3 regions of the Mesorhizobium sp. P3_A8 genome follow, and region 1 is predicted to be linked to each of the others. Evidence: predicted binding sites of a transcription regulator. Region 1 holds the regulator's gene; each other region holds the start of a gene.

What was found. The regulator PhoB, encoded in region 1, activates phosphate uptake and scavenging genes when phosphate is short. The targets are predictions, from matches to a motif close to TGTCATNNANCTGTCAT.
Region 2: phnC (phosphonate ABC transporter ATP-binding protein) is a predicted target of PhoB. The motif match lies at 8,348-8,364, and genes of this name have one in related genera.
Region 3: AC1DX4_RS25215 (alpha-D-ribose 1-methylphosphonate 5-triphosphate diphosphatase) is a predicted target of PhoB. The motif match lies at 3,173-3,189, and genes of this name have one in related genera.

What each region holds. Positions count from the first base shown of each region.
Region 1 is NZ_JBFUGI010000013.1:32,254-42,873, forward strand. It holds gene AC1DX4_RS26950 (PAS domain-containing protein) at 1-79, shown strand, start outside; gene pstS (phosphate ABC transporter substrate-binding protein PstS) at 613-1,668, shown strand; gene pstC (phosphate ABC transporter permease subunit PstC) at 1,736-2,719, shown strand; gene pstA (phosphate ABC transporter permease PstA) at 2,723-3,574, shown strand; gene pstB (phosphate ABC transporter ATP-binding protein PstB) at 3,571-4,374, shown strand; gene phoU (phosphate signaling complex protein PhoU) at 4,400-5,107, shown strand; gene phoB (phosphate regulon transcriptional regulator PhoB) at 5,127-5,816, shown strand; gene AC1DX4_RS26985 (ROK family protein) at 5,829-7,073, opposite strand; gene xylF (D-xylose ABC transporter substrate-binding protein) at 7,345-8,385, shown strand; gene AC1DX4_RS26995 (sugar ABC transporter permease) at 8,531-9,862, shown strand; gene AC1DX4_RS27000 (ATP-binding cassette domain-containing protein) at 9,876-10,620, shown strand, end outside.
Region 2 is NZ_JBFUGI010000003.1:526,258-536,877, forward strand. It holds gene AC1DX4_RS10335 (zinc-binding alcohol dehydrogenase family protein) at 1-736, shown strand, start outside; gene phnF (phosphonate metabolism transcriptional regulator PhnF) at 752-1,501, opposite strand; gene phnG (phosphonate C-P lyase system protein PhnG) at 1,624-2,085, shown strand; gene phnH (phosphonate C-P lyase system protein PhnH) at 2,085-2,696, shown strand; gene AC1DX4_RS10355 (carbon-phosphorus lyase complex subunit) at 2,698-3,810, shown strand; gene fosX (FosX/FosE/FosI family fosfomycin resistance hydrolase) at 3,807-4,226, shown strand; gene AC1DX4_RS10365 (alpha-D-ribose 1-methylphosphonate 5-phosphate C-P-lyase PhnJ) at 4,501-5,418, shown strand; gene phnK (phosphonate C-P lyase system protein PhnK) at 5,415-6,191, shown strand; gene phnL (phosphonate C-P lyase system protein PhnL) at 6,194-6,901, shown strand; gene AC1DX4_RS10380 (DapH/DapD/GlmU-related protein) at 6,898-7,515, shown strand; gene AC1DX4_RS10385 (DUF1868 domain-containing protein) at 7,602-8,312, shown strand; gene phnC (phosphonate ABC transporter ATP-binding protein) at 8,445-9,302, shown strand; gene phnD (phosphonate ABC transporter substrate-binding protein) at 9,405-10,313, shown strand; gene phnE (phosphonate ABC transporter, permease protein PhnE) at 10,369-10,620, shown strand, end outside.
Region 3 is NZ_JBFUGI010000011.1:222,554-233,173, forward strand. It holds gene AC1DX4_RS25195 (aldehyde dehydrogenase family protein) at 1-585, shown strand, start outside; gene AC1DX4_RS25200 (GMC family oxidoreductase) at 587-2,173, shown strand; gene AC1DX4_RS25205 (hypothetical protein) at 2,190-2,339, shown strand; gene AC1DX4_RS25210 (PfkB family carbohydrate kinase) at 2,336-3,148, shown strand; gene AC1DX4_RS25215 (alpha-D-ribose 1-methylphosphonate 5-triphosphate diphosphatase) at 3,350-4,552, shown strand; gene AC1DX4_RS25220 (hypothetical protein) at 4,569-4,769, opposite strand; gene AC1DX4_RS25225 (hypothetical protein) at 4,849-5,088, opposite strand; gene AC1DX4_RS25230 (sugar ABC transporter substrate-binding protein) at 5,515-6,513, shown strand; gene AC1DX4_RS25235 (ABC transporter permease) at 6,510-7,514, shown strand; gene AC1DX4_RS25240 (ATP-binding cassette domain-containing protein) at 7,511-8,275, shown strand; gene AC1DX4_RS25245 (Gfo/Idh/MocA family protein) at 8,339-9,418, shown strand; gene AC1DX4_RS25250 (amidase) at 9,525-10,620, shown strand, end outside.

The DNA of each region.
Region 1 (10,620 bases):
GATCAGCCCCAGGGCCCTGCTGGAGAAAGTCGAGCGCTGGATCGGCGCCGGCAGCCAGGTCCAACGCAACGCGGGATAGCATCCGGCCGCGTGGTTTCAGGGATCCGAGGAGGCAAGCCGAGGGAATCAATCGCCGATTTGCTGCTACCCCTGCGTGCAATGCCTATGGTGCGATCGCACCATATCAAAGGCCGCGCCGAGCCGGGACAATGGCAACATCGAATTCCGCCCTTGCAGTTACGGGCGGGAGCAGCGACCGCCAGTATGGAACAGCGTCAACCTACCCCAACGGACCTGTTTTTGGCGATGGCCCGGCCATGACACGCTCTGGTCTTGAGCAGCGCACTCCCGTCCGGATTTTCTTCACCTGAAAAAGCCCCGCCGAATCCGGCGGCGGCTCGAGCCGGTGGATGGCTCAAGCCACTGATTCCGGGGGCAAACTCGGATCAGGCCATGATCGCCCGACGCCACCGCCTTTTCCAGTGCCGGCAACGCGTTACCGGGCTGACACGAAACTGTCATGCGACTGTTATAATCGAAGGCTATTGGCCTCAGCGGGCGCTGGTTAGGAAAACGCGCCGAGAGACCATCTTCCGAACAGGAGCAGGCCACATGAGACATTTCATCCGCTCGGCGGCCGTTGCGATCGCAATGGCTACAGCGTCTACCTTCACCCTTTCCGCAGCAATGGCAGCTGACCTTTCCGGCGCCGGCTCGACCTTCATCTACCCGGTGTTCGCCAAGTGGGCCGACACCTACAAGAAGGATACCGGCATCGGCCTCAACTACCAGTCGATCGGTTCCGGCGGCGGCATCAAGCAGGTCATCGCCAAGACCGTGACTTTCGGTGCCACCGACAAGCCGATGTCTGACGCCGACCTGGAAAAGAACGGCCTCGTGCAGTTCCCGATGGTGATGGGCGGCATCGTGCCGATCGTCAACCTCACCGGCGTCAAGCCGGGCGAACTCGTCCTCGACGGCCAGACGATTGCCCAGATCTATCTCGGCGCCATCACCACCTGGGATGATGCCGCGATCAAGGCGCTGAACCCCACCCTCACCCTGCCGTCGACCGCGATCGCCGTCGTACATCGTTCGGACGGCTCGGGCACCACCTTCAACTTCACCAACTATCTGGTGAAGCTCTCGCCCGACTGGAAGGACAAGGTTGGTTCGGACACGGCCGTCGAATGGCCGACGGGCGTTGGCGCCAAGGGCAGCGAAGGCGTTGCCAACACCGTCAAGCAGACGGATGGCGGCATCGGCTACGTCGAATACGCCTATGCCAAGCAGAACAACCTGTCCTACTCCAAGATGCTGAATGCAGCCGGCAAGGTCGTCGAGCCGTCGCTCGAATCCTTCGGCGCTGCCGCTTCGAATGCCGACTTCAAGACTGCCAAGAACTTCAACGTCATCATCACCAACGAGCCCGGCGACGCCACCTGGCCGATCGCGGCTTCCACCTGGGTGCTGATCCACAAGGCTCCGGATGATGCCGCCGCCACCGGCGAAGCCCTGAAGTTCTTTGCCTGGGCCTACAAGGACGGCAAGGAAACCGCCAAGGCGCTCGACTACGTCTCGATCCCCGACAGCGTCGTCGACCTGATCAAGGCTTCGTGGAAGACCGACATCCAGACCGACGGCAAGCCCGTCTACGCCGGCGAGTAACATCCCTTGAAGGAGCGCCGCGCTTGCGGCGCTCCTTTTCCTTCAATTCGAAAGAGCCGAGCTTGACATGAGCGCTGTCCAGGAAGCCTTGCCAGCCGTTAGAGGTTCGCGTGATGCCATCGTCCGACGCTTCGCGCTGACCGACTCGATCTTCCACGGAATGACCCGTGCTGCCGCGATCCTGGTGCTGGTCCTGCTCGGCGGCGTTGCGATCTCGCTGTTTGCCGGCTCCTGGCAAGCCCTCTCGACCTTCGGCTTTTCCTTCCTGACCAGCGAAAGCTGGAACCCGGTGACGGAGAAATTCGGTGCCCTGGCGCCGATCTACGGCACCATCATCACCTCTGCCATCGCCATCCTGATCGCCGTGCCGCTCGGCATCGGCATCGCCGTCTTCCTCACCGAGCTTTGCCCACGCCCGCTACGGCGCCCGATCGGCATGGCGGTGGAACTGCTGGCCGGCATCCCTTCGATCATCTACGGCATCTGGGGCCTGTTCGTGCTGGCACCGTTCCTGCAGACGACGGTGCAGCCCTTCGTCATCAGCGTGTTCCACGGCATTCCCGGCCTCAACAGCCTGTTTGCCGGCCCGCCCTACGGCATCGGCCTGCTGACGTCGTCGATGATCCTGGCCATCATGGTGCTGCCGTTCATCACCTCGATCACCAAGGACGTCTTCGACACGGTGCCTCCCGTGCTGAAGGAATCGGCCTACGGCATTGGTTGCACCACCTGGGAAGTAACCCGCCGCGTCGTCATTCCCTACACCCGCATCGGCATCATGGGCGGCGTCATGCTCGGCCTCGGCCGCGCGCTCGGTGAAACCATGGCGGTGACCTTCGTCATCGGCAACGCGCACCGCATCTCGACCTCGCTGTTCGCGCCGGCAACGACAATCTCCGCCACCATCGCCAACGAATTCACCGAAGCGGTCGGCGATCTCTACACTTCTTCGCTGGTGGCGCTCGGCCTGATCCTGTTCGTCATCACTTTCCTGATCCTTGCCATCGCACGCTACATGCTGATGCGCATCGACGCCCGCACGGGAGCCTGACCGATGTCGACAGCCACGTCGCTTCACCAGAGCCGCAAGCGCAAGAATGGCGTGATGATGACGCTGTGCGTTGCCGCCGCCGGCATCGGCCTTGCCTGGCTGGCGCTCATCCTCGGCGCCCTGCTCTACAAAGGCCTTTCAGGTGTCAATCTTGCGGTTTTCACGGAAATGACGCCGCCGCCCGGCGATGCCGGCGGTCTGCTCAACGCCATCTACGGCAGCATCGTGATGACCATCATCGGCATCATCGTCGGCACGCCGATCGGTGTGCTGGCCGGCACCTATATGGCCGAATACGGCCGCTTCTCGAAGCTCACCACCGTGGTGCGCTTCATCAACGACATCCTGCTGTCGGCGCCGTCGATCATCATAGGCCTGTTCGTCTATGAGCTGATGGTGCGGCCGATGGGGCACTTCTCGGCGATCGCCGGCGCCGTCGCTCTCGCCATCCTGGTCATCCCGGTCGTCGTGCGCACCACCGAGGACATGCTCAACCTGGTGCCCAACGCGTTGCGCGAAGCCGGCACCGCGATCGGCGCCCCGCGCTGGGTGGTCATCAAGTCGGTTGCCTACCGCGCTGCAATGTCCGGCATCGTCACCGGCATATTGCTGGCCATCGCCCGCATCTCCGGCGAGACCGCACCCCTTCTTTTCACGGCGCTGAACAACCAGTTCTGGTCGAGCAATCTCAACGCGCCGATGGCCAGCCTGCCCGTCACCATCTTCCAGTTCGCTCTCAGCCCTTACGAGGAATGGCAGCAGCTGGCCTGGACTGGCGCACTCATCATCACATTGACGGTTCTCGCGCTCAGCATCGTTGCGCGCAGCTTGACCGGACGCAGAGAGGACAAATGAGCCAGATGTTGTCTCCAGACATGACGATCGCCGCCGAGGCAGCCGCCAAGGTAAAGATCGAGGTCAAGAACCTCAACTTCTACTACGGCCAGTCGAAGGCGCTGAAGGATATCACGCTGTCGCTGCCCGAGCGCAGCGTGACCGCCTTCATCGGACCGTCGGGCTGCGGAAAGTCGACGCTGCTGCGCGTCTTCAACCGCATCTATGAGCTCTATCCCAAGCAGACCGCCGAGGGCCAGGTGCTGCTCGACGGCCAGAACGTCCTCGACCGCTCGCAAGATCTCAACCTGCTGCGCACCAAGATCGGCATGGTGTTCCAGAAGCCGACCCCGTTCCCGATGTCGATCTATGAGAACATCGCCTTTGGCGTCAGGCTCTATGAGAAGATCAGCAAGGCCGAGATGGACGGCCGCGTTGAGCAGGCGCTGAAGCGCGCAGCCCTGTGGAACGAGGTCAAGGACAAGCTTAACGCCAGCGGCCTCAGCCTGTCCGGTGGCCAGCAGCAGCGGCTGTGCATCGCCCGCACCGTGGCGGTGAAGCCGGAAGTCATCCTGCTCGACGAGCCAGCCTCGGCGCTCGACCCGCTGTCGACCGCCAAGATCGAGGAGCTGATCGACGAACTGCAGGCCGACTACACGATCGTCATCGTCACCCACAACATGCAGCAGGCGGCGCGCGTCTCGAAGCAGACCGCTTTCATGTATCTGGGCGAGCTGGTCGAGTTCGACAAAACCGAGAAGATCTTCACGTCGCCTCGCGAGAAGCGCACGCAAGACTACATCACCGGCCGCTTCGGCTGATCGCACGCATACGAGGACCAGGATCATGGCCGAACACACAGTCGCAGCCTTCGACGAGGATCTCGGACAGATCAGCAGGCTGATCAGCGACATGGGCGATCTCGCTGGCTCGATGGTCGGCGGCGCCACCAAGGCGCTGCTGAATTCCGACAACGCACTGGCACAGCGCGTGGTCTCCGACGACGCCATCATGGATGCGCGCCAGCGCGAACTCGACGATCGCGCCATCACGCTGATCGCCAAGCGCCAGCCGATGGCCGACGATCTGCGCCACGTCGTCGGCTCGATCCGCATGGCCGGCGATCTCGAACGCATTGGCGATCTTGCCAAGAACATCGCCAAGCGTGTCGGCACCGTTGGTCTCAGCGCCACGCCGCGCGACCTGTCGCATTCCATCGACGCCATGGCGCAGCTGGTGCTGATCCAGGTGCAGGGCGTGATCGAGGAGTATGCGGCGCGCGATGCCGCCGCACTGGCGAAGCTGCGCGCCGACGACGAACGCATCGACGTCAAATACACCTCCGTCTTCCGCGAACTGCTGACCTACATGATGGAAGATCCGCGCAACATCACGGCTTGCACCCATCTGCTGTTCTGCGCCAAGAATCTCGAACGCATCGGCGACCACGTGACCAACATCGCCGAAAACGCCTACTATGTCCTGACCGGCACGCAGTTGCCCGCCAATCGTCCCAAGCAGGACGAGACGGCGATGTCGGCGCCCGCGGCCTGACGCAAGAGGTGACCAATCAATGATCGCGCCACGCATCATGGTGGTGGAGGATGAGGAGCCGCTGGGGGTGCTGCTCCGTTACAATCTTGAATCCGAAGGCTACCAGGTGGAGGTGGTGCCGCGCGGCGACGAGGCTGAGATCCGCTTGCAGGAGAACGTGCCCGACCTTCTGGTGCTCGACTGGATGGTGCCGGCGGTGTCCGGCATCGAACTCTGCCGGCGCCTGCGGATGCGGCCCGAGACCGAGCGGCTGCCGATCATCATGCTGACCGCGCGGGGCGAAGAAAGCGACCGCGTCCGTGGGCTCTCGACCGGCGCCGACGACTATCTGGTCAAGCCGTTCTCGACGCCGGAATTCATGGCTCGCGTCAAGGCGCTGCTGCGCCGCGCCAAGCCGGAAGTCCTGTCCAGCGTGCTCAAGGTCGGCGACATCGTGCTCGACCGTGAATCGCACCGGGTCTATCGCAAGAAGAGCGAGATCCGGCTCGGGCCGACCGAGTTCCGCCTGCTCGAATTCATGATGCGCCATCCCGGCCGCGTCTTCTCGCGCAGCCAGTTGCTCGACAATGTCTGGGGCGAGACGATCTATATCGACGAGCGTACGGTGGACGTGCATGTCGGCCGCCTGCGCAAGGCGGTCAACAATGGCCGCATGCCCGATGTCATCAGAACCATTCGTGGCGCGGGCTACGCGATCAGGGAAGATTGAGCGGGACCTGATTCAGGCAACGTTCTTGCCGGTGCCAGCTCTCGCCTGCACGCCCGGCGCGAAAATCTCCTGGTCGACGAAGGTCAGGGCGCGCATGGCGCAGCCTTCGCGGATCAGCGGCAGTTCGTTCGGTTCGGTGTCGAAGGAAATCGATTTCGAGTGCTGGCCGCCGGCCGTCTGGGCGATGGCCTCGCGCAATGCCGGCTCGATCAGGTCGAAGGCGGCGGCGCTGACGCCGACCATCGCGACGGGTGCGGGGTCGATCAGCGCGAACAGGCTGCCGAGGGCGTAGCCGAGCGCCTCACCGGCCTTGCGGTAGGCTTCGCGCTCGGGCCCGTCGCGTTCCCGTGCCGTCGCGGCCAGTGCCCGCATCTGCGCGTCGCTGACATCGGCGACCGGCTCGGTGTCCTCGCTGAGCTGCCTGGCGTTGCGCCAGATGGCGTAGTTGCCGGCATAGGCCTCGACGCAGCCGCGGCGTCCGCAGCGGCAGAGCGCGCCGCCTGGCCGATGGATCATGTGGCCGAACTCGCCGCCCGAGGAATGGGTACCGGTGAACAGCTCGCCCTTCAGCACCAGGCCCATGCCGATGCCGTGCGACAGAAGGATGGCGATGAAGTCGTCGCGGTAGCGCTCGGGATCGCGCCAACGCAGCGCCACCGCCATCATGTTGCAGTCGTTCTCCATGGTGGCTGGGATGCCGAACTCTGCCTCGAGGATGTCGGCGAAGGCGATGTCGGTCTGCGGCGTGATCGGCGACCACAGCATCGCCCGGGCCTCGGTGTCGGTGATGCCCTGGATCGCCAGCGCGATGCGGGCGACGCTGCGCACGTCGATATCGGGATCCTCGAGGCGGCGCCGTACAATGGCGACGCATTCGCCGATCAGCGCCTCGCGCGACATGGTCAGCGTGTCCAGCCGGCGCTGTTCTTCCGATACCACCTGGCCGGCATAGTCGATGACGGCGACGGAGAGGAAATTCAGCGACAGCACCACGGTCATGACAGCCGCAGCCTCCGGGTTGAGGCCGAGGCCGACCTGCGGCCGGCCGCGCTTGAGTGCGCCGGCCTCGCTCGGCTTGCCTTCGGCCAGTATGCCTTCGCCGATCAGGTCGGAAGAAATCGCCGATATGGTCGAGTGGCTGAGGCCGGTGGTCGCGGCAATCTCGGTGCGCGAGGGCCGACCGGCCCGGCGCACGGCCGCAATCACCATCGCGCGGTTGCGCCGGCGCAAATCGTCGTGGCGGATTCCGACCGACATGTTTTCCCACATCCTCCCGGTCGCCGCGGTTCCTCCAGCCCCTCGAACGCTGCCGGCGACACGGTCAAATACTGGCAGAAGCGGCCCGTCCTGTCATTTATTTATTCCGAGGCTCGAAAAAAATTCATGAGGACATCAAAATCCATCAGAATCGTTGTTGACAGCGTTCCGGTGTTGGATCAGTGTTTTTTCGAGGCTCGAAAAAATAGAGCCTCTGTGCCGGCCTTAGGGCCAGTTTGGTCGCGCCATACGCGGCGCAGGGAGGAATATCATGAAGAGATTCACAGCCGCCATCCTGGCGGGTGTCGCCATGTCGCTGACGCTTGTGTCGGTCGCGCAGGCGAAGGACAAGGTCATCGGCGTTTCCTGGTCCAACTTCCAGGAAGAGCGCTGGAAGACCGACGAGGCCGCCATGAAGAAGGCGATCGAGGCCGCCGGCGACAAGTACATCTCCGCCGATGCGCAGTCCAATCCCGGCAAGCAGCTTACCGATGTCGAAAGCCTGATCTCGCAGGGCGCCAATTCGCTGATCATCCTGGCGCAGGATGCCTCGGCCATCGGCCCGGCCGTGCAGAAGGCGCTGGACGAAGGCATTCCGGTCGTCGGCTATGACCGCCTGATCGAGAACAAGGACGTCTTCTACCTGACCTTTGACAACAAGGAAGTCGGCCGCTTGCAGGCGGCTGCGGTGTTCAAGGCCAAGCCGGAAGGCAATTATGTCTTCATCAAGGGCTCGGGCGCCGATCCGAACGCCGACTTCCTGTTCTCGGGCTCGATGGAAGTGCTCAAGGCGGCCATCGACAGCGGCAAGATCAAGAATGTCGGCGAAGCCTATACGGACGGCTGGCTGCCCGCCAACGCCCAGAAGAACATGGAGCAGTTCCTGACGGCCAACGACAACAAGGTCGATGCCGTGGTCGCCGCCAATGACGGCACCGCCGGCGGCGTCGTCGCGGCGCTGACGGCGCAAGGCTTGGCCGGCACCGTGCCGGTGTCGGGCCAGGACGGCGATCATGCCGCGCTGAACCGCATCGCGCTCGGCACCCAGACCGTGTCGGTGTGGAAAGACGCGCGCGAGCTCGGCAAGAACGCCGCCGAGATCGCCTCGCAGCTGGCCGACGGCAAGAAGATGACCGACATCGCCGGCGTCAAGGACTTCACGACGCCTGGCGGCAACACCGTCAAGTCGCTGTTCCTGACCCCGGTCGCCATCACCAAGGACAATCTAAACGTCGTCATCGACGCCGGCTGGATCAAGAAGGACGAAGTCTGTGCGGGCGTCGCCGCCGGCAGCGTCGCGGCCTGCAACTAAACGGCGTAATACCGTTCGATATCGACGCCGCGGCCCAAAAGCCGCGGCGTTTCTCAAGGGGCTTCCCGCTTCAAATGACTGCGGAAAGCAAATAGCATCCATGTTCCGGCATCCGCGCCAGACGGTAAACCGGTGGGAGGATAGCATGACCGACACGACCTCTAATCAACCGGTCGGCAGCACCGCGGCGGACAAGGCGCGTGCATCCGAACTCAGCGCCGTTGGACGGTTCCTCAAGGCTACCGAACTCGACACGCGCATGCTCGGCATGGTCGGGGCGCTGCTGGTCATCTGGGTCGGCATCCATATCCTGTCGGGCGGGCTTTTCCTGACACCGCGCAATCTGTGGAACCTATCGGTGCAGACCTCGTCGGTCGCGATCATGGCGACCGGCATGGTGCTGGTTATCGTCATGCGCAACATCGACCTCTCGGTCGGATCCGTCGAAGGCGTGATCGGCATGATCATGGGCGTGGCGCAGGCCGAATTCCTCATTCGCGTCATCGGTTTCCAGCTTGGAAATCCGTGGCTTTGGATCATCGCGCTGGCGGCCGGTGTGGTGCTTGGTCTCCTGATCGGCGCATTCCAGGGCTTTATCATCGCCTATATGGAGGTTCCGGCCTTCATCGTGACGCTGGGCGGCCTGCTGGTCTGGCGCGGCATGGCATGGCTGATCACCAGCGGGCGCACGGTCGCGCCGCTCGACACAACCTTCCAGCTGATGGGCGGCGGACCACGCGGCTCGATCGGCGCTACCGCCAGCTGGATCGTCGGTGTCGTCGCCTGCGTGGCGGTCGCCTTCATGCTGCTCAACGGCAGGTCGCAGCGCAAGCGGTTCAACTTTCCGCTGCGCCCGGTTTGGGCCGAGACCTTGCTTGGCGTGGTTGCTTGCGCCGCCATCCTTGGCGCCGTCTGGATCGCCAATTCCTATCCATGGCCGATCGGCATCGTGCGCCAGTACGCCCAGCAGAACGGCATTACCATTCCCGCAGGCGGGCTGTTCATCGCGCATGGCATTGCCATACCGGTGCTGATGGCGGTGACTGTCGGCATTATCATGACCTTCATCACCAAGCGCACGCGTTTCGGCCGCTATGTCTTTGCCATTGGCGGCAATCCGGAGGCGGCCGAACTTGCCGGCATCAACACCCGTTGGGTGACCATGAAGGTGTTCATGATTATGGGTGTGCTGGCCGCGATCAGCGCGGCGATCTCGTCGGCCCGCCTCAACGCGTCGACCAATGCGCTGGGCACGCTGGACGAGCTTCTGGTCATCGCCGCCGCTGTCATCGGCGGCACGTCACTCGCCGGCGGCGCAGGCACGGTGATGGGCGCCATGCTGGGCGCGCTTTTGATGCAATCATTGCAGTCGGGCATGGTGCTGCTCGGCATCGACTCGCCGCTGCAGAGCATCGTCGTCGGCGCAGTGCTGGTCATCGCCGTGTGGCTCGACACTGTTTACCGCAAGCGCGTTTAGGGGAGGCATCGCCATGATTGACAAGACTGCTCCTGCAGCCACCGCCCTGATCGACATGCGCAACATCTCGATCGCCTTTGGCGGCATCCGGGCCGTCGACGACGCCTCGATCGATCTTTTCCCGGGCGAGGTCGTGGCGCTGCTTGGCCATAACGGCGCCGGCAAGTCGACGCTGATCAAAATCCTGTCCGGCGCCTACAAGCGCGATGCCGGCCAGATCTTCGTCAATGGCGAGGAGGCTTCGATCGCCAATCCGCGCGATGCCAAGAAATACGGCATCGAGACGATCTACCAAACGCTGGCGCTGGCCGATAATGTCGACGCCGCCGCCAATCTGTTCCTCGGCCGCGAGCTGATGACCGGATGGGGCACGCTCGACGACGTTGCGATGGAGGCCGAGGCGCGCAAGGTGATGGGCCGGCTCAATCCGCGCTTCCAGCGCTTCAAGGAGCCGGTGATCAAGCTGTCTGGCGGCCAACGGCAGTCGGTGGCGATCGCACGCGCGATCCTGTTCAACGCCCGCATCCTGATCATGGACGAGCCGACGGCGGCCCTTGGCCCGCAGGAGACGGCGCAGGTCGGCGAACTGGTCAAGCAGCTCAAATCCGATGGTATAGGCATCTTCCTGATCAGCCACGACATCCACGATGTGTTCGAACTGGCCGACCGGGTCTGCGTGATGAAGAACGGCCAGGTCGTCGGCACCGCGCGCACCACCGATGTGACGCAGGACGAGGTGCTCGGCATGATCATCCTGG
Region 2 (10,620 bases), on a different contig from region 1:
CTGCCGGCACGGCAAGCCGAATTGCTGCGTCAGAATCGAGGTGCTCGGCGTTCATCGCGACGGCGCCATGTGCGAACGCATCCTGGTGCCGGCGCAGAATCTTTATCCGGCAAACGGCCTGTCGCTGGCCGATGCCGCCGCCGTCGAATTCCTGGCCATCGGCGCGCATGCCGTGCGGCGCGCGCGGGGCGAGCCCGGCGCCCGCACGTTGGTCATCGGCGCCGGCCCGATCGGCCTCGGCACCGCCATCTTCGCCCGCATAGCCGGGCTCGACGTGACGCTGCTCGACATGAGTACGGAACGGCTCGATTTTGCGGCGAACGAACTCGGCTTCAATATTCTCGACGGCTCCCGCGCAGCGGTGCCCGATCTGGTCAAGGAGGCGACGTCAGGCGAAGGCTTCGACGTCGTCTTCGACGCCACCGGCAACACCGCCTCGGTGCAGTCGGCCTTCGCTCATGTCGCGCATGGCGGCACACTGGTGCTGGTCAGCGTCGTCAAGGACGACATCGTCTTTTCCGACCCCGAATTCCACAAGCGTGAAATGACATTGATCGGCAGCCGCAATGCGCTGCGCGCCGACTTCGACCATGTCGCAGCCTCGATCCGCAACGGTTCGGTGCCCCTGGCCACGCTCGTCACCCACCGCACATCGCTTGCCGAGACGCCGAGCGATCTCGCCCGTTGGGCGCACGAAAAATCCGGCCTGATCAAGGCCGTGATCGAGGTGGGGTAGCCGGCCGCCGTCGCCCTACAGCGCCGACAGCTTCAGCTCCACCCGTTCCGCCGGAAACCGCGACTCCGAAAACTGGACCGGCTGCCCATCCGGGGTGACGTTGACGGAGACCGTGACGAGCACGATGGCGCCGGGCTGCAGGTCGAGGTCGGCAAGATCGGCAGCATCGGCATGGCGCGCCGACAGGACGGTCGATTGCCGGAGATAGTCGTCTATGCCGAAGCGGGCCAGCGACGCGGTGATCGAGCCGGTCTCAGCCATCGCCTTGTCGATCCCGGTAAAGCGCCTGGCATCGAACCATCCGGCGGCGCGCGACACCGGCCGGCCATCGGCTTCGCCGCGTGTCTCCAACCTGATCACCTCGGCGCCCCTGGCCAGGCCAAGCCCCTCGGCGACACGCTGGCTGGCCGGCTCGACCGATGAGGCGAGCAGCACGATATGCCGTTCCGACGTCTGCCCCTGCAGGCCTGTCGAAAAGCGTGTGCGTGCGCCGATCGGATAGGACAGCCGCTTGCGCGACAGCACGAAGGTGCCGCGTCCCTGCTCGGCCCGCAGCACGCCTTCCTGCACAAGCGCCGATATGGCGCTGCGCACCGTGTGACGGTTGACGCCATAGCGCTCGGCCAGCGCCACTTCCGGCGGCAGCGCGGAATTCTCGGCGAAATCGCCGATGGCGATCCCCTGCAGAATCCTGTCGGCGATCTGCCGCCACAACGAGACACCGCTGCGCCGCTCGATGCTGTCGGCTTCCTGTCGCCCGATCATGAATTGCCCCCCAAGCTTCCGCCGCTTGTCATCCACCCGTCATGGACACGCGTTAGGTAATATGTATAATTTGTATAGTTGTCTATATCAATAGACAAATTTAGCAAAGAGGAATGCTGCCGATGCGAGGACAGGAAGCCCGCGACCAGGCCGAGCGCAAGGCCGCCATGGCGACGCTGGCGCAATCGAGCGGCGACGACATCGTCCGGCTCTGGAACGAGGCCGGCCTGCCTTCGCAAGCCGAGCTGCTGCGCGGCCCCGAGACCGGTCTGGTGACGCTGCGCGGTCGCATCGGCGGCGGCGGCGCGCCGTTCAATATCGGCGAGGCGACCGTCACCCGCGCCACTGTCCGGCTGCCGTCCGGACAGGTCGGCCATTGCTACGCACTCGGCCGTGACAAGCAGAAGGCCAAGCTGGCGGCGATAGCCGACGCGCTGTGGCAGGACCCTGCCCGCCGCGCCGAGGTCGAGACCAGGCTGATCGCACCTTTGAGGTCGGCGCTAACGACTGCCCAGGAAAAACGCCGCGCCGAGACGGCGGCAACGAAGGTGGATTTCTTCACCATGGTTCGCGGAGAAGACTGATGGATATTGCTGCGCAATCGATCGAGGGCGGTTTCGCCGATCCGGTCTTCAACGCCCAGACCGTTTTCCGCGCCGTCATGGACGCGATGGCGCGGCCGGGCAGCGTGCAGCCTTTGCCGGCCTTGGCCCGCCCGCCGGCGCCGCTCTCGGCAACCGCCGGCGCCGTGGCCCTGGCGCTCTGCGACAACGACACGCCGCTCTGGCTCGACCCGGCCCTGCACGCCTCCGCCGCGATCGGCTCCTGGCTTGGCTTCCACACCGGCGCACCGCTGGCCAACACGCCGGCCGACGCGCATTTCGCCTTTGTCGCCACGCCGGCCGAGATGATGTCGCTCGACGGCTTTTCACAGGGCACGCAGGATTATCCCGACCGCTCGACCACCCTGATCCTGCATGTCAGCGACCTCACCTCAGGCGCTCCGCTGTTGCTTGAAGGTCCCGGCATCGAAACCACCGCCACGATCGCGCCGGCGCAGATGCCGCGTCATTTCATCGAGCAGTGGAAGCAGAATACCAAGCGCTTTCCACGCGGCGTCGACATCATCCTCGCCACCGCTGACGGCATAGCCTGCCTGCCGCGCACGACGCGCATCAAGACGATGGAGGCGTAATATGTATGTCGCGGTAAAAGGCGGCGAAGCCGCAATCGCCAACGCCCACAGCCTGCTCGCCGACCGCCGGCGCGGCGACCGTTCGGTGCCGGCGCTGCGCCTCGACCAGATCGTCGAGCAGCTGGCGCTCGGCGTCGACCGGGTGATGAGCGAAGGCTCGCTCTATGACCGCGAACTCGCCGCACTCGCCATCGTCCAGGCGCGCGGCGACATGATCGAGGCGATCTTCCTGGTGCGCGCTTACCGCACCACGCTGCCGCGCTTCGGCTACAGCAAGCCAATCGACACCGGCACCATGCGGGTCGAGCGGCGCGTGTCGGCAACCTACAAGGACCTGCCCGGTGGTCAGCTGCTCGGCCCGACCTTCGACTACACCCACCGGCTGCTCGATCCCGAACTTGCCGCCGGCGCCGATGTCGCCGAACCGTTGCAGCGCGAGACCGAAGCGCAGGCCATGCCGCGCGTCTCGGCGATCCTTGCCCGCGAGGGCCTGATCGAGCCGGACGGTGAGATGCCGCAGGACCATGTCCCCGGTGACATCACCCGCGAGCCGCTGGAATTCCCGATGGCGCGCGACATCCGCCTGCAGGCGCTGTCACGTGGCGACGAGGGTTTCCTGCTGGCGCTCGGCTATTCCACCCAGCGCGGCTATGCCCGCAACCATCCCTTTGTCGGCGAAATCCGCATCGGCGAGGTCGAACTGGAACTCGACGTTCCCGAACTGCCTTTCGCAGCACCCCTTGGTACGGTGCGGGTCACCGAATGCCAGATGGTCAACCAGTTCAAAGGCTCGGCCAAGGCGCCGCCGCAGTTCACCCGCGGCTATGGCCTCGTCTTCGGCCAGAGCGAGCGCAAGGCGATGGCCATGGCGCTGTGCGACCGCGCGCTGCGCGCCTCCGAACTCGGCGAAGACATTGTCGCCGCCGCCCAGGACGAAGAATTCGTCATCTCGCATTCCGACAACGTCCAGGCGACGGGCTTCGTCGAGCATCTGAAGCTGCCGCACTATGTCGACTTCCAGGCCGAACTCGACCTCGTGCGCCGTATGCGCGCCGAGTACGAAGGCCGCGAAAACCCCGCGAAGGTCGAAGAGAAGCGGGAGGCCGCGGAATGATCGAAGGCCTGTCCCACATGACCTTCATCGTCCGCGATCTCGACCGGATGAGCGAGATCCTGACCGGAGTTTTCGACGCGCGAGAAATCTACGCCAGCGACACCAAGCAGTTCTCACTGTCGCGCGAAAAATTCTTCCTGATCGGCGACATCTGGATCGCCATCATGGAAGGCGAGGCGCTACCGGAGCGCAGCTACAACCACATCGCCTTCAAGATCGATGACGCCGATTTCGACCGCTACGCCGAGCGCGTGGCCAAGCTAGGCCTCGACATGCGCCCGCCGCGTCCGCGCGTCGAGGGCGAAGGCCGCTCGATCTATTTCTACGACGATGACAACCACATGTTCGAATTGCACACCGGCACGCTCACCGAGCGGCTGGCGCGCTACGTCAGGGGATTGGAGGCGGTGCAATGAATTCAGTGCCCGCCCCCATGGCCGCCACCGTCGTGGGAATGACCGCCATAGCTATCATACCCGGAGTAGCCACCATTGCTGACGCCTATGGACTCACCGTGAGAGCCCTCTTTTGGCGCGGGAAGGATCATGCGCCGAAGGAAAAAGAGAACGACGCCGGCGAACACCACCAACAGAATTCCGAGATGCATCCATCCGGTCGAGTTCATCTGAATTCGCCTTTGTTTCCGCGTCCTGGACGCCAATTCAATAGCACAATGTGGATGTGATCGCCATGACCGACATCGCCACCTACAACTTCGCCTATCTCGACGAACAGACCAAAAGGATGATCCGCCGGGCGATCCTCAAGGGCATCGCCATCCCCGGCTACCAGGTGCCCTTCGCCTCGCGCGAAATGCCGATGCCCTATGGCTGGGGCACCGGCGGCGTCCAGGTGACCGCCTCGATCATCGGCCCGGACGATGTGCTGAAGGTCATCGACCAGGGCGCCGACGACACCACCAATGCGGTCTCGATCCGCGCCTTCTTCAAGAAGGTCACCAATGTCGCTGTCACCACCGATACCGCCAGCGCCACCATCATCCAGACCCGCCACCGCATCCCCGAACATCCGCTCACCGCGGGCCAGGTGCTGGTCTACCAGGTGCCGATTCCCGAGCCCTTGCGCTTCCTCGAGCCGCGCGAGACCGAAACGCGGAAAATGCATGCGCTGGAGGAATACGGCCTCATGCATGTGAAGCTCTATGAGGACATCGCCAAGCACGGCCGCATCGCCACCACCTATGCCTATCCGGTGAAGGTCGAGGGCCGTTATGTGATGGACCCCTCGCCGACACCGAAATTCGACAATCCCAAGATGCACCGCTCGCCGGCCTTGCAACTGTTCGGTGCCGGCCGCGAAAAGCGCATCTACGCGGTGCCGCCCTTTACCGAAGTCGTCAGCCTCGACTTCGAGGACCATCCATTCGAGGTGCAGACTTTCGACCAGCCTTGCGCGCTGTGCGCGGCGGAGAATGTCTATCTCGACGAGGTCATCCTCGACGACCATGGCGGCCACATGTTCGTCTGCTCCGACACCGACCATTGCGAGAAGCGGCGGGCGGACGGCCATCGCGGCCATCTTGCCCCCGAAGCCCATCCTGCCCCGGAAACCCATTCTGTCACGGAAAAAATGGAGCCGGCACAATGACCGACGAACCGTTGCTGCGCGTCTCGGCGCTGTCCAAATTCTACGGCTCGCGCGTCGGCTGCGACAACGTCTCCTTCGATCTGTGGCCGGGCGAAGTCCTGGCTGTCGTCGGCGAATCCGGCTCCGGCAAGACGACGCTGCTCAACTGCCTGTCGACGCGGCTCTTACCTTCCTCAGGCACCGCCAGCTACCGAATGCGCGACGGCCAGTTCCGCGAACTCTACCGCATGAGCGAGGCCGAGCGCCGCTTCCTGATGCGCACCGACTGGGGTTTTGTCCATCAGAACCCGGCCGACGGCCTGCGCATGACGGTGTCTGCCGGCGCCAATGTCGGCGAACGGCTGATGGCGGTCGGCGACCGTCATTACGGCAGGATCCGCGCCACGGCGGTCGACTGGCTGTCGCGCGTCGAGATCGAGGAAGACCGGATCGACGACGAGCCGCGCGCCTTTTCCGGTGGCATGCGCCAGCGCCTGCAGATCGCCCGCAACCTCGTCACCGGCCCACGGCTGGTGTTCATGGACGAGCCGACGGGCGGCCTCGACGTGTCAGTGCAGGCGCGCCTGCTCGACCTCCTGCGCGGGCTGGTCACCGATCTTGGCCTCGCGGCGATCGTCGTCACCCACGACCTTGCGGTGGCGCGTCTGCTGTCGCAGCGGATGATGGTGATGAAGGACGGCCGCGTTGTCGAAAGCGGCCTCACCGACCGCGTGCTCGACGACCCGCGCGCGCCCTACACACAGTTGCTCGTTTCCTCGATTCTGCAGGTCTGACCATGCCGACGCCTCTCGTTGTTTCCGACGTCGCCAAGAGCTTCATCATGCATCTGCGTGATGGCATCAAACTGCCTGTCGTTTCCGGTGTCTCGTTCTCGATCAAGGCCGGTGAATGCACCGTGCTTGGCGGCCCGTCCGGTGCCGGCAAGAGTTCGATCCTGAAGATGCTCTACGGCAACTATGCCGTCGACGAGGGCCAGATCATCGTCAAGCATGAGGACGGACTGATCGATCTTGCGCATGCCAGCCCGCGCACCGTGCTTGCCGTACGCCGGCAAACGATCGGCTATGTCAGCCAGTTCCTGCGCACCGTACCGCGCGTCTCGGCGCTCGATGTCGTCGCCGAGCCGCTGGTCGAGCGCGGCGAAGGGCGCGAAATTGCCCGTGGCAAAGCACGCGCCTTGCTGGCGCAGCTCAATTTGCCGGAAAAACTCTGGGCCCTGCCGCCGGCGACCTTCTCTGGCGGCGAGCAGCAGCGTGTCAACATCGCGCGCGGCTTCATCACCGAGCACCCGATCCTCCTGCTCGACGAGCCGACCGCCTCGCTCGACGCCACCAACCGCGACGTGGTGATCGAACTCATCGCCGCCAAGAAGGCTGCCGGCGTCGCCTTGCTCGGCATCTTCCACGACCACGATGTGCGCGAGGCGGTGTCCGATCGCGTCATCGACGTCACCGCCTTTGCTCCGGGAAAACTCGCCGCATGACCAGGAAGCTGTCGGAGACACCGTTGGTCCACCCGACGGCGGAAGTGCACAATTCTACACTTGGCCGCTGGACCGAGATCGCCGACCGCAGCCGGGTTTCGGAAAGCGAACTCGGCGACTATTCCTACATGATGCAGGATTGCGCCGTCTGGTGCGCGACGATCGGCAAGTTTGCCAACATCGCCGCAAGCGTGCGCCTCAATGCTACTAACCACCCGACCTGGCGGCCGACACTGCACCACTTCACCTACCGCGCCTCGGACTACTGGGACGACGCCGAGCACGAAAGCGAATTCTTCGCCCAGCGCCGCGCCAAGCGCGTCACCATCGGCCACGACACCTGGCTCGGCCACGGCTCGACCGTCCTACCCGGTGTCACCGTCGGCGACGGCGCAGCGGTTGGCGCCGGAGCCGTCGTCTCAAAGGATGTTGCGCCCTACACCATCGTCGCCGGCGTGCCGGCCAAGCCGATCCGCGAGCGCTTCGACCGCCGCACCGCCGAACGCTTCCAGGCGCTCGCCTGGTGGGATTGGGACCATGCCAGGCTGCGCGCCTCACTCGACGATTTCAGAGAACTGTCTGCCGAAGCCTTCTTGGAAAAATACGAAGCTTAGTCCCTCACATCATCGTCATGGGGAAACCTGTTTCATATCCCTGACACATCAGCGAGGCAGGACCCGGTCTTTCCCTGGAGATCGCCATGCTCGACACCGTCAGACCCTCGCTTGCCGGATTCTTTGCCGGCTCCAACCCGACCCCGCCGGCGCACCTCGGCACGCGCTACGACAGGTCAGGCAATTTCCTGACTGAGCCCGGCAACACCGTTGTCAGCCATCTCGTCAGCGGTTCCCCGTCCGAGGCCGTGGTGCTTGCGGTGCGCGAGAAGATGCTGGCGATGCCTGACGCCGACCGGCTCGCCTTCACGCCCGTTTCCAGCCTGCATATGACGCTGTTCCAGGGCATCATCGAATATCGCCGCCGCCTGCCCTACTGGCCGCAGGACGTGCCGCTCGACACCAGCATCGACGCCATGACCCGCGTCTATCTGGAACGGCTGAAGGGTTTCGAGGGCTTCGGTCCGTTCAACGTCAAGGTGGTCGAAATCGTGCCGACCGGGCTCACCGTGGCCGGCGCGACGGACGAGGATGTGCGCATCATGCGTCAATGGCGCGATGCGCTGGTGACGCCGTTCGGCTACCGGCACCCCGATCATGACGCTTACGTCTTCCACATCACCTTCGCTTACCAGATCCAGCGTCTGGCGGACGACAAAGCTGCAGCATGGCAGGCGCTGTTCGATGATGGCCTGGCACTTTTCGCAAAGCAGGCACCGGTGATCGAGATCAAGGCGCCCGCCTTCTGCGCCTTCCGCGACATGAAGCATTTCGAGGAATTGCTGGTGCTCGGCTGATTGCTTGCTGGGCGCCGGTCCTCACGCCTGTGGAGCGTAACAAAACTGACATGCTGGCGACACGGCAGGTTCATGTGGCTGCGTTAGGCGAGAGCCTAACGATCAATAAGGCCCGGACTGGAGCCCAGCCCCATGTCAGCAAGCTCTGCCACACTCGAAATCCGCGGCGTCAGCCGACGATTTGGCAAGAACACCGCCGTCAACGATGTCAACATCTCGATCCCGCAGGGTCAGATGGTTGGCGTCATTGGCCGTTCGGGCGCCGGCAAATCGACCCTCCTTCGCATGATCAACCGTCTTGTCGACCCCAGCCAGGGGTCGATTTTTTTTGACGGCGCCGAGGTCTCCCAGCTGCGCGGCTCGCCGCTGCGGCGCTGGCAGCGCGACTGCGCCATGATCTTCCAGCAGTTCAACCTGGTGCCGCGCCTCGACGTGCTGACCAATGTGCTGCTTGGCAAGTTGAACCACCGTTCGACCCTGTCCAATCTTCTCGGCATGTTCTCGCGCGCCGAATGCGCCGAGGCGGTCGCCGCCCTTGAGCGGCTCGACATCGCCCGCACCGCGCTTCAACCCGCCGGCACCTTGTCTGGTGGGCAGCAGCAGCGCGTCGCCATTGCCCGCGCCCTGATGCAGCAGCCCAGGGTGATCCTCGCCGACGAGCCGATCGCCTCGCTCGACCCGCTCAACGCCAAGGTGGTGATGGATTCGCTGCAGGACATCAATCTGCGCGAAGGCATCACCGTCGTCACCAATCTGCACACGCTCGATACCGCGCGCACCTATTGCAACCGCATCATCGGCATGGCTGCCGGCAAGGTCGTCTTCGATGGCCCACCGGAAGAGCTTAACCGCGAAGCCGTGCGTCTCGTCTATGGCGCCGACGGCAATGGCGGCGAAATCGCCGAGGCCATCACCTCGACCAGCGTTGCCTTCAAGCAAAAGATTGCAGCATCCGCCGGACCGCTCGAGCCTGCATTCCCAGGCTACTGAGTTCAACAAAGAGCGGCTCGGATCGTCCGCCCACGTCAAGGGCACCTGTCAAAATCGATAACGCTGCCGGCGCGGGGCCGGAACCTACAGGAGAGATAACAGATGTTCAGGAAGATGGTTCTCGGCGCCGTTTCGGTGCTCGCCATGGCCACCAGCATGGCCCACGCCGCCGATCTGAAGGAATTCCGCGTCGGCATTCTGGGCGGTGAAAACGAAACCGACCGGCTGCGCAACTACCAGTGCCTGGCCGACCATCTGAAGACCGAATTCGGCTTCGAGAAGGTCTCGCTGTTCCCCGCCGCCGACTATGATGGCGTCATCCAGGGCCTGCTCGGCGGCACGCTCGACTTCGCCGAACTCGGCGCTTCCGGCTACGCCAGCGTCTACATCAAGGACCCGAAGGCGGTCACCCCGATCCTCACCACCCAGCAGACTGATGGCGCCACCGGCTATTATTCGATCGGCCTGGCGCTGAAATCCTCCGGCATCACCGACATCAAGTCGGCCAAGGGCAAGAAGCTCGGCTATGCCGATCCGGATTCGACCTCCGGCTATCTGATCCCGCTGACCCAGATTCCGAAGGACACCGGCGCCTCCAACGAGACCTATTTCGCCTCGACCCAGTTCAACGGCGGCCATGAGAACAACATCCTGGCCGTGCGCGACGGCAAGGTCGACGTCGCGGTCGACGATTCCTCCGGCATCGGCGATTTCAAGAACGGCTACACCTCCGGCACCTTCCACAAGGAAGTCGCCAAGGGCGCCGTCGACCCCAACGACTTCGTCGAAGTCTGGCGCTCGGGCCTGATCCCGAACGGCCCGCTGGTCGTGCGCGCGGCGATTGGCGACGAGATGACCGCCAAGCTCGCCGCCTTCTTCACCGACCTGCCGAAGAAGGACAAGGCTTGCTTCGAGGGCGTCGAAGGTGGCGATTTCACCGGCTACGTTCCGGTGAAGCCGGACTTCTACAACGTCATCGTCGAAGCCCGTAAGGCAGCCATCGGCGGCTAACGGCGAAATCGGAAAGGGCGGCGCCGAAAGTGCCGCCCTTTTTGCATCTCCGATCATGACCCTTTCCGTGACAGCCCCTTCTTTGACAGCCTCTTCTGGCGCCACCCACCAGTTGGCCGAGGCCTGGCGACGCCAGACGTCGCTGCGCCGGTTCTATACGGTGCTTGGCGTCGGCCTGCTGCTCGCCGCGATGTTCGCCAGCATGTGGTTCGCCGACGAGGCCAATGCCGGCCATTTTTTCGACCGGCTGCCGCATATTCTGGATTTCCTGAGCTGGCTCGTCCCCAAGGACTGGAACGACGTCTGG
Region 3 (10,620 bases), on a different contig from region 1:
ACCTCGGCCTCGCGGCTGCTCATCGAAAAGTCGATCTACGACCGCACGCTTTCGCGGTTGGCCGAGATCGCCGACGGCATGACGCTGGGTGCCGGCCGCGACGCGGAGGCGCAGATCAACCCGCTGGTCTCGGCCAAGCACCGCAGAAGCGTCGAGGGCTTTGTCGAGCGCGGGCTGGCGGCCGGCGTCGAACGGGTCAGCGGCGGGCGGCCGGTGCCCGGCAAGGGCCACTATGTGGCGCCGACCATCCTGCACAATGTCCGCCCCGACATGGAAATCGCCAGCGAGGAGGTGTTCGGCCCGGTGGTGGCGGCAATGCCGGTCGCCGATCTCGACGAGGCGATCCGCGTCGCCAACGACACGCGCTACGGCCTCTCGGCCTCGATCTGGACCCGCGACATGGGCAAGGCGATGACCGCCATCCACGGCCTCAAGGCCGGCACGGTGTGGGTCAATTCGCACAACACGCTCGACCCCGCGGCACCGTTCGGCGGCTTCAAGCAGTCCGGCATCGGCCGCGAGCATGGCCGTGCCTCGATCGACGGCTATCTCGAGACCAAGACCGTCATCATGCGCTACGCCTGACATGAGTGCCGACTACGACTACATCATCGCCGGCGCCGGCTCGGCCGGCTGCACGCTGGCCAACCGGCTGGTCAATGCGGGCAAGCGCGTGCTGATGGTCGAGGCCGGCCCGGCCGACAACACGCGCCTCATCGACATGCCCGCCACCTTCGCCAAGGTGATCGGCACGGCGCGCAGCTGGATCTACGAATCCGAACCGGAGCCGAGCGTCGGCAGCCGCCGGCTGCCGGTGCCGCAGGGCCGCACGTTGGGCGGCGGCTCCTCCATCAACGCCATGCTCTACATCAGGGGCCAGCCACAGGACTATGATGGCTGGCGCGATCTCGGCTGTCCCGGCTGGGGCTGGGACGAGGTGCTGCCGGTGTTCCGGCGGCTGGAACGCAATGAGCGCCTGGCCGGCGAGCGCCACGGCACCGAGGGACCGCTGCCGGTCTCCGATCCCCGCCATCGCCACCCGCTGTCATTGGCCTATGTCAAGTCCGCGCAACAGGCCGGCTATCGCTACAATGACGACTTCAACGGTGTCGAGCAGGAAGGCGTCGGCTTCTACCAGACGACGACCGCCAACGGCGAGCGTCAGTCGGCGGCAAAGGTGTTTTTGAGGCCGCTGGCCGGCAACGCCAACCTCACCGTCGTCACCGATGCGCTGGTCACCGGCGTGACGCTGGAAAACGGCGCGGCGAGCGGCCTTGCCTACACCACGTCGGACGGCAAAAGCCATGCGGCGACGGCAAAGGCCGAGGTGATCCTCACCGCTGGCGCGCTGGCGACCCCGAAACTGATGATGCTGTCGGGCCTGGGGCCGGCCGAACATCTGGCGTCGCTCGGCATTCCCGTCATCCGCGACATGCCCGCGGTCGGCCGCGACCTGCAGGACCATGTCGCCGCTCCCGTCTATGCGCTGACACGCCGGCCGATCTCGCTGCTGGGCGAAGACCGCGGCCTGCGGGCGCTACGCCACGGTCTGCAATACCTGCTGTTCCGGACCGGCCTGCTCACCTCCAACGTCGTCGAGAGCGGCGGCTTCTTCGATACCGATGGCGACGGAAGACCCGACATCCAGTTCCACGTCCTGCCGATGATGATCGAAAGCGCCGAACACGGCTCGATCGAACGCCACGGCATGGAGCTCAACCCGTGTGTACTGCGGCCGAAATCGCGCGGCACGGTCGGCCTGCGCTCGCGCGATGCGGCCGACCCGATCCGTTTCACCACCGGCTTCCTGTCCGATCCGGACGATCTCGCCCTTCTGCTCGCCGGCATGAAGATCGCCCGCAATATCCTGCGCCAGCCGGCGCTGCGGGCGGTGATCGCCGAGGAACTATCGCCGGGCGAGGACGCCGATCTTTCCGATCAATCCATCGTCGATCACATCCTTGAGCACGCCAAGACCGTCTATCACCCCTGCGGCACCTGCCGGATGGGCAGCGACGACGACGCGGTGGTCGATCCTCAACTGCGCGTGCGCGGCGTCCCGCGCCTGCGCATCTGCGACGCCTCGATCATGCCGCGCCTGATCAGCGGCAACACCAACGCCCCGGTGATCATGATCGCCGACCGCTGCGCCGATTTTATTCTCGGGGTGTAGCCAGGCTGCGCAGTCCTTGGCGTTCGCCGCCTGCGCCAGCACGTTGAGCAGCCTGCTGTCCCTGGTGCCGGTCCTGGTGCTATGCCTGCTCGCGCAGCGCATCATCGTCGATGCGCTGGCGCCGGGCCTGGGCGAAAACCAGAAGGCGAAAAAGCAGGGACCATGAGCACAGTCATCGTTGTCGGCCATGTCAACTACGACCAGGTCTGGTCGCTGTCCTCGCCCCTCGCCTCGGGCGCGCGCATTGTCTATTCCAACCGCAGCGTCAGGCTCGGCGGCGGCGGCTTCCATACCGGCACACAACTGGCCAGGCTCGGCAACCATGTTCGGCTGATCAGCAATCTGATGGACGACGACCATGGCCGGGCAGCGCTCGCCACATTGCAGGCGAGCGGCATCGATACCGGCACCGTCACCATCTGGGCCGGCGAAACCCGGTTTACCGAAATCCTGCTCGAGCCGAATGGCGAGCGCACCATTTTGAACCCCGGCGGCCAGATGCGCCCGCCCTTCGCCGCACCGGAGCCTGTCAGCGGCGACGCCGCCTATCTCAACGCCCTGGTGCTCGATACCGGCCTCATCGCCTCTCTGAAGACGATTCCGCTTGTCATTTCGCAATTTCCGCTGCGCAGCGCCTCGCCGCGTCCGGCCGACATCGTCATCGGATCGCGCGCCGACTTTCCCGGCGAGGACACGCGAGCGATCTGGGAGCGAGCAACAGGGATCGCCGGGCCACGCTTGAAGACACTGGTGCTGACCGATGGAACGCGCCCGATATCGCTCTATGACGGCAAGGTGCTGAACCACGTCACGCCGTTGAAGCAGGTCTCCGTGCCCGACACGATCGGTGCCGGCGACTGCTTCACCGGGGTCTTCCTGCACGGCCTGCTACAAGGGCTCAGCCTCGAGCTTTCCGCCGAACAGGCCAGCCAGCAAACCGCCGAATGGCTGTCGGAACGATCCCGTACCGGCTGAGCCAAGCGCTCCGGGAACACCGGCTTTCATGAAAATGTCATAAAAATCAAATGGAAACCGGCATTCGAGTGAACTAGAAAACATCGCAATGATCCTGGAGAGATCGTGATCGAGGCGCGGCAAGCCGGCGCATCATCGCCATGATCCTGGTCTTCCACACCCCGACGATGTCGCCCACCTTGTCGATCGAAGAGAACCCTGATGTGGCTGAGTGAATTCGAAATTGTCCTGCGCGACCGCGTCATCCCGAACGGCGCGATCAGGATCGAGAACGGCCGGATCGCCGAGATTCGCGACAAGCCTGTCGAGCATGCCGACATCGAAGGCGGCGGCCGCCTGCTGCTGCCCGGCTTCATCGACATGCATGGCGACATGGTCGAGAAGGAAGTCGAGCCGCGCACCGGCGTGCATGTGCCGATGCGGATCGGCATTGCCGAGCTCGACAAGAAGCTCGCCTCCTGCGGCATCACCACTGCCTATGCCGCGCTTTCCTTCATCGGCGCCAGCGTCACCAGTGGCGTGCTGCGCTCGGAAGACCATACGACCGATATCATCGACACCATTGCCGGCATGAAGGACGATTTGCTGGTCGACCACCGCATCCATGCCCGCTTCGAAGTGACCTTCGCCCCGGCGCTTCCCATGCTGCAGAAGTTGATGGATGCCGGCAGGCTGCATTTGATCTCGCTGATGGATCACACGCCCGGACAGGGACAATACCGCGACGTCGAACTCTACATCGCCCGCATCGCCAAGGAGCGCGGCATGTCCGTCGCGAACGCATCCGAGGTCGTCGGCAAGCGCATCGCCGGCCGTAACGGCCAGGGCGATGTGTTGAACGCCCTGCAGGATCTGTCGGCGCGTGCGCAAGCCGCCGGCATCGTGCTTGCCTCGCATGACGACGACACGCTGGAAAAGGTGGAACTGGTCCACGGCCTGGGTGCTGCGCTCTCAGAATTCCCGGTGACCCTGGAAGCGGCGCAGGAAGCCCGCAGGCTCGGCATGCACACCGCCATGGGCGCGCCCAACGCACTGCGCGGCGAGTCCTATTCCGGCAATCTTTCCGCCCGCCAGGCCTACGAGGCCGGGCTGCTCGACATGCTGGCCAGCGACTATCACCCCGCCTCGATCCTGCCGGCCGTGCTTGGTCTGGCGGAGCTGCGCGACGATGGCCTCGCGGCGGCGGCAGCGCTGACAAGCGCCAACCCGGCCTACGCCCTGGGGCTCACCGATCGCGGCGCTATCGAGACCGGCCTTCTGGCCGATCTTGTCGTCGCCGACCGCCAGCCGGTGCCGCGAGTGCGTGCCACCTTCCGCGCCGGCCGCATGATCTACGGCGACGGCACGCTGAGCCATCGCCGATTGCAGCCGTTCGCGGTTTTCGAGGAACTTGAACTGGTCTAGTCTTGAACTGGTCTAGTCAAACGTCGAGCGCGACCATCATGCCGCGCACTTCAGCCATTTCCAGCAGCAGGTCTTGCAGGGTTTCGACGGCCAGCGTCGCACCGGTTATGGCCAGCAGCTCGGTAATACTCTCTCTCATGGAAATGACCGCCATTCCGGTTTTCTCGGAAAGCAGCCGTCCGATGGCGGCGCGGATCAGAGCATTCTGGTCAGGCATGATTCCCCTTTCATGCTGGATGACGATATAAGTTTTTCTTCAACGGTATGCTTTTTGCGCAACTTCTGCGAGCCTCAGCTTACGTCTGCAAGCCGTTTTGGTGTGTCGGATCTGTATTATTTGTCTGACAGTTGCTCAGCGATGACAGCGAAGGCGGCGCCCACGGCTTGCCGTCCGCTTCCATGGCTGCAAGCAGGACCAGCGGCACTTGGTACCGGTAGCGCCCGATGAATGTCCTGCCTCCCTGCATTGCCGGCAATTGCGTGTCGAAAATGGAATACCTGCCCGACGGCTCGTTCAGGATCTCAAAGCGGTCCAATGCAACCTCGTGTTCCCCCCCTGAGAAAATCCCTAACGCACACCGCCCGCCGAAAGTTGCAACGGCTGATGCTTCTTTTATGACCATGGAACGGATGTGCCACTGGCGCCGGCCGACATGCGAGCGATGTCGTGCGGCGGAGCGGTGAAAATCACTTCGCACCATTTTAAATCTTGACGCGTGTCAATTTTTTCTGAAACATGCGCAAACGCCGGCAAGGCATCAGCCGGCGCTCTGGGAGGAGCAATGCCTGACATGAACGAGCGCCCGCACCGGGCCACGAGCCGCATATCCAGCGGCTGGCAGCGATGTGTCGGCAGTTCGTGACACCAAGCGTTGGGGTCGCTTGCGTCCTGTCGGCCATTTCGTTCGCCGAACACCGAAACTGATGCGACGGCACATCAAACAATAAGGAGGAGGAAAACCATGAGCGTATTTAATGGCTTAAAGCTCGGCACAGGACTGCTTGGCGCGGGCCTGCTGGCAACCATCGTCTCGGCCCATGCCGAGGACGCGGCGAAGGTCGCGGCCATCGTCAAGGGCCTCGACAACCCCTTTTTCCAAACCATGCAGAAGGGCATCGAGGAGCAGGGCAAGGCCAACGGCGTCAATGTCAGCGTCCAGGCCGCCGCCAATATGGGCGACGCCACCGGCCAGGCCGATCGCCTGACCGCAATGGCCATGCAGGATTTCGATTGCTATCTGGTCAACCCGATCAGCGTCTCCAACCTCGTCCAGGCATTGGTGCCGGTCGCCCAGAAGAAGAAGCCGATCGTCAACATCGACTCGACCATCGACGCCGAACAGGCCAAGGCCGCCGGCTTTGCCGTCTCCACCTATATCGGCACCGACAATGTCGCCGCCGGCGCGCTGGCCGGCGAGGAAATGCTGAAGCTGGTGCCGAAGGGCGCCAAGGTCGCGCTGATCGCCGGTATCGTCGGCGATGTCGGCTCCAACGCCCGCATCAAGGGCTTCAAGCAGGCTGTCGAAGGCAAGCTCGAGGTGGTGGTGATGGTGAGCGCCGACTGGGATCGTGAGAAGGCGTTGACCGCCGCCACCGACATCCTCGCCGCCCATCCCGATCTCGCCGGATTCTTCGCCGCCAACGACATCATGGCGCTCGGCGTCGAACGCGCCGTGCAGACCTCCGGCAAGGACGTCAAGGTGATCGGCCTCGACGGCATCGTCGATGCGCTGAAGTCGATCGCGGCAGGCGAGCTCACGGCCACCGTGGCGCAATATCCCTATGTCGTCGGCGCCATGGGGGTCGAAGCCTGTGCGCTGGCCGCCAAGGGCAAGGAACTGCCCGCCAACGTGCCCGCACCTGTGCTCCTGATCAACAAGGCCAATGCCGATGCCTCGCTGACGAATTTTCCGCGCCCCGGCGGCGATTATCCCGATCCCTTCCGCGAGATGCTGAAGTGAGCAATTCCACAGACAACGCGCCCGTCGCCCATTCGGCGGGCGCGGCGGAGGAGAGCCGCCCCTCCCTGTCGGCTCTCCTCCTGGATCCTTCCTTTTGGGCCGACTGGGCATCCGTCGTCGGCCTGGTCGGTCTCGTCATCGTCTTCGGCATCGCCCAGCCGGTCTTTCTCAGCGTCGCCAATTTGCAGGCGCTGTTGCTGGCGTCGGCGATCTTGACCGTGCTGTCGATCGGCCAGACCTTCGTGGTGGCGACCTCAGGCATCGACCTGTCGCTGGCCGCCGCCGTCATGCTTGGCGCCATCGTGCTTGGCCTCGTCAATGCGGTAGGCTACGGTATCTTCATCGCCTGCGTGCTCGCGGTACTCGCCACCAGCGCCATCGGCTTCCTCAACGGCCTGATCATCACCGTCGGCAAAATTCCCGATTTCGTGGTGACGCTCGGCACGCTGTCGGCCATCACCGGGCTTGGTCTCATCATGTCGGGCGGCGAACCGACCATGGTCGGCTCGACCTTCCTGCTGCGCCTTGCCTCCGGCTCGTTCGGGCCGTTCGGCTATCCGGTCTGGGTGGCGATCGCTGCCGTCATCGCAGCGCATATCGCACTCTACCACACATGCTTTGGCGTCCATCTGCTGGCGACCGGCGGCCAGGTCGAGAGCGCCGGCGCGCTCGGCATCCGCACCAACCGCGTCAAGATCGCCGCCTACACCATTTCGGGGTTCTGCGCCGGCCTAGCGGCCATTCTTCTGGTCGCCCGCATCGGTTCGGCCGAACCGCAGATCAACACCAGCCTGCTCCTGAATTCGGTAGCGGCGGTGGTGCTGGGCGGCGTCAGCCTGTTCGGCGGCCGCGCCAGCATATTGGGCCCGGCCATCGGCGCGCTGATGCTGACAGCACTCGTCAACGGCCTGACCTTGCTCAACGTCTCGGCCTTCTACCAACCGCTTGCCGTGGGTGCCATCGTGGTGCTGGCGGCGCTGATCATGCGGTACCAGAAATGAGCGCCGTCAGCCCCTCCCCTGCCTCCGACGCGATCATCGCCTGCGACGGCCTGAGCAAGCATTTTGGCGGCGTGCGCGCCTTCACCGACGTTGCCTTCAAGGCCCGCCGCGGCGAGGTCACCGCCGTCATCGGCGACAATGGCGCCGGCAAGTCGACGCTGATCCGCTGCCTGGTCGGCGTGCATGTGCCGGATGCCGGCTCGATCGTCTTCGATGGCCGAGAGCATCCCTTCTCCAACCCGGACGGGGCGCGCAAAGCCGGTATCGAGACCGTGCACCAGAACCTGGCGCTGATCGATGAACTGACGGTGGCGCAGAACCTGTTTCTCAACCGCGAGCTCGTGCGCCGCATCGGCCCCTTCGCGTTCCTCGACCGCAAGGCAATGAAACGCGAGGCGCGCGCCATGCTGTCGCGCCTGTCGATCAACGTGCCGTCGATCAACCAGCGTGTGCGCCGCCTGTCGGGCGGCCAGCGGCAGGCGATCTCGATCTGCCGCGCCGTCGGCTCCGGCGCCAAGCTGGTGGTGATGGACGAACCGACCGCCGCACTTGGCGTGCAGGAAACCGCCAATGTCGAGGCGCTGATCCGGCGCCTGCGCGAACAGTCGGTGAGCGTCATCCTGGTCAGCCACAATTTCGATCAGGTGCGGCGCCTGTCCGACCAGATCTGGGTGATGCGGGCTGGAAAGATGGCAGCGACCGTGCGCGCCTCGGAGACCACGGGCAATGAGCTCGTCGCGCTGGTCACCGGCGCGGCCTGACCGCCCAATCGTGAAATCAACCGTTGGCCGCCTGGGCCGGAAATGAAATCAAGGAGTTTGAGAGTGGCACCACTTCGTGTCGGACTTGTGGGTCTTGGAGAAGTCGCGCAGTCGATCCATCTGCCTGTGCTGGCCGACCAGCGCGACCGCTGGCAAATCGCGGGCGTATACGACGTGTCGCCAAGCCTGGTGACGCTCATCACCTCGCAACATGCGACGGCAAGAGCCTTCGAAACCGCCGAGGCGCTGATCGCTTCGCCTGATATCGATGTGGTGTTCGTGCTGTCGTCCGACGACACCCACAGCCGCTTCGTGCGCGCGGCGATTCAAGCCGACAAGCATATCCTGCTGGAAAAGCCCGCTTGTCTCACGGTGCGCGAGATCGACGAGTTGCTGGCGCTGATGCCGGCCTACAAGAAGACCCTGTTCGTCGGCTACATGCGCCGCTACGCGCCGGCCTATCTGGCGGCCAGGGACGAACTCCCCGCCCATGCCGACATCACCCATGTCCGCATCTTCGACCTGATCTCGGAAGGCCGGCATTTCCTCAAGAAGAGCCAGAATGTCCTCTATCCCCGAGACATCGACCCTGCCCTGCTGGCGCGCGGCGCCAAGGAGCGGGACGCACTGATCCGCGAGGTCGTCGGCGCCGACGCCCCCGCCGACCTGGTGCGCGCCTATCGCGGGTTGACGGCTCTCTCCTCGCACCACATTTCGGCGATGCGCGGGCTCATTGGCGAACCCAAAGGCGTGGTGGCCGCGCACCGCACCAATGGCGGCGCCAACACCAGCATCACCTTCGACTACGGCCATTTCGCCTGCCTCTACGACGCGGTGGTCGATGATCTCGGCCTGTTCGACGCCATGATCGAAGTGCGCTCCAACACCAGGCGCGTGCGCATCATCTACGACACGCCCTATATCCGCAGCCTGCCGACCCGGCTGGAGGTGACCGACGCCGGCTCACTCGGCCCGGTGACAAAAAGCTTCGGGCCGCTCTATGGCGACGCCTTCTCCAACGAGCTGGAGATTTTCCATCGCCATATCGCCGAAGGCACGAAGCCGCTGACCGACCTCGCCGATTCACGCCGCGACCTAGCGCTGATGGCGCAGATTATCGAGCGCATGAAGGAGAGCGGCTGAACCGGGCCGAAAGGACGGCTACAAAAACAAAGACTGCTGATTGGCTCTTGCCGAAGCCGGCGGGCTCGCTCATCCATAGTGTCGAAACGACAGTTTGGAACCAGTGATGACCGACGCCAGCCTTCATCTCGTCGAAGCGACGATCGACCAATTGCGCTGTGCGCTTGAGGACGGCCTCATCACCAGCGTGGAACTGGTCGGTGCGTATCTCTGGCGCATCGCGCATTTCGATCGCCACGGCATCAGCCTCAACGCGGTTCCCGTGCTCAATCCAGCGATGTTCGAGGAGGCCGCCGCTTCCGACCAACGGCGCCGCGATGGTGCCCTGCTCGGGCCACTCGACGGCATCCCCTACACCGCCAAGGACAGCTACAAAGTCAAGGGCCTGACGGTGGCCGCCGGCTCGCCGGCCTTCGAGCATCTCATCGCCAATGAGGACGCGTTCACCATCGCCCGGCTGCGTGCCGGCGGCGCGGTGCTGATCGGCCTCACCAACATGCCGCCCATGGCCAATGGCGGCATGCAGCGCGGCGTCTATGGCCGCGCCGAAAGCCCCTACAATGCCGACTATCTGACCGCAGCCTTTGCATCCGGTTCGTCCAACGGCTCGGGCACGGCGACGACCGCCAGCTTCTGCGCCTTCGGACTCGGCGAGGAGACCTGGTCGTCCGGCCGCGCGCCGGCCAGCAACAATGCGCTGGTCGCCTACACGCCGTCGCGCGGCGTCATTTCCGTGCGCGGCAACTGGCCGCTGGTGCCGACCATGGATGTCGTGGTGCCGCACGCGCGGACCATGCCCGACATGCTCGAACTGCTCGACATCATTGTCGCCGACGACCCGGAAACGCGAGGCGATTTCTGGCGCGCGCAGTCCTGGGTCGCCCTGCCGAAAGGTTCCGAGGTACGGCCGCAACGCTATACCGATCTGGCGCTTGCCGGCTCGCTGAAGGGCAAGCGGCTCGGCGTGCCCAGAATGTATATCGGCAGAGACAGCGGGGCCGATCAACCGATCGAAACCCGCGCTTCCGTGCTGGCGCTATGGGAACAGGCGGCGGCTGATCTCAAGAGGCTTGGCGCCGAAGTGGTGGAGGTCGATTTTCCCGTCGTCTCCAACTATGAGCGCGACCGCCCCGGCACCCGCACCCTGGTCGAGCGCGGGCTGGTGCCGAAAGAATTCGCCGACCACGAACTCTGGGACCTCT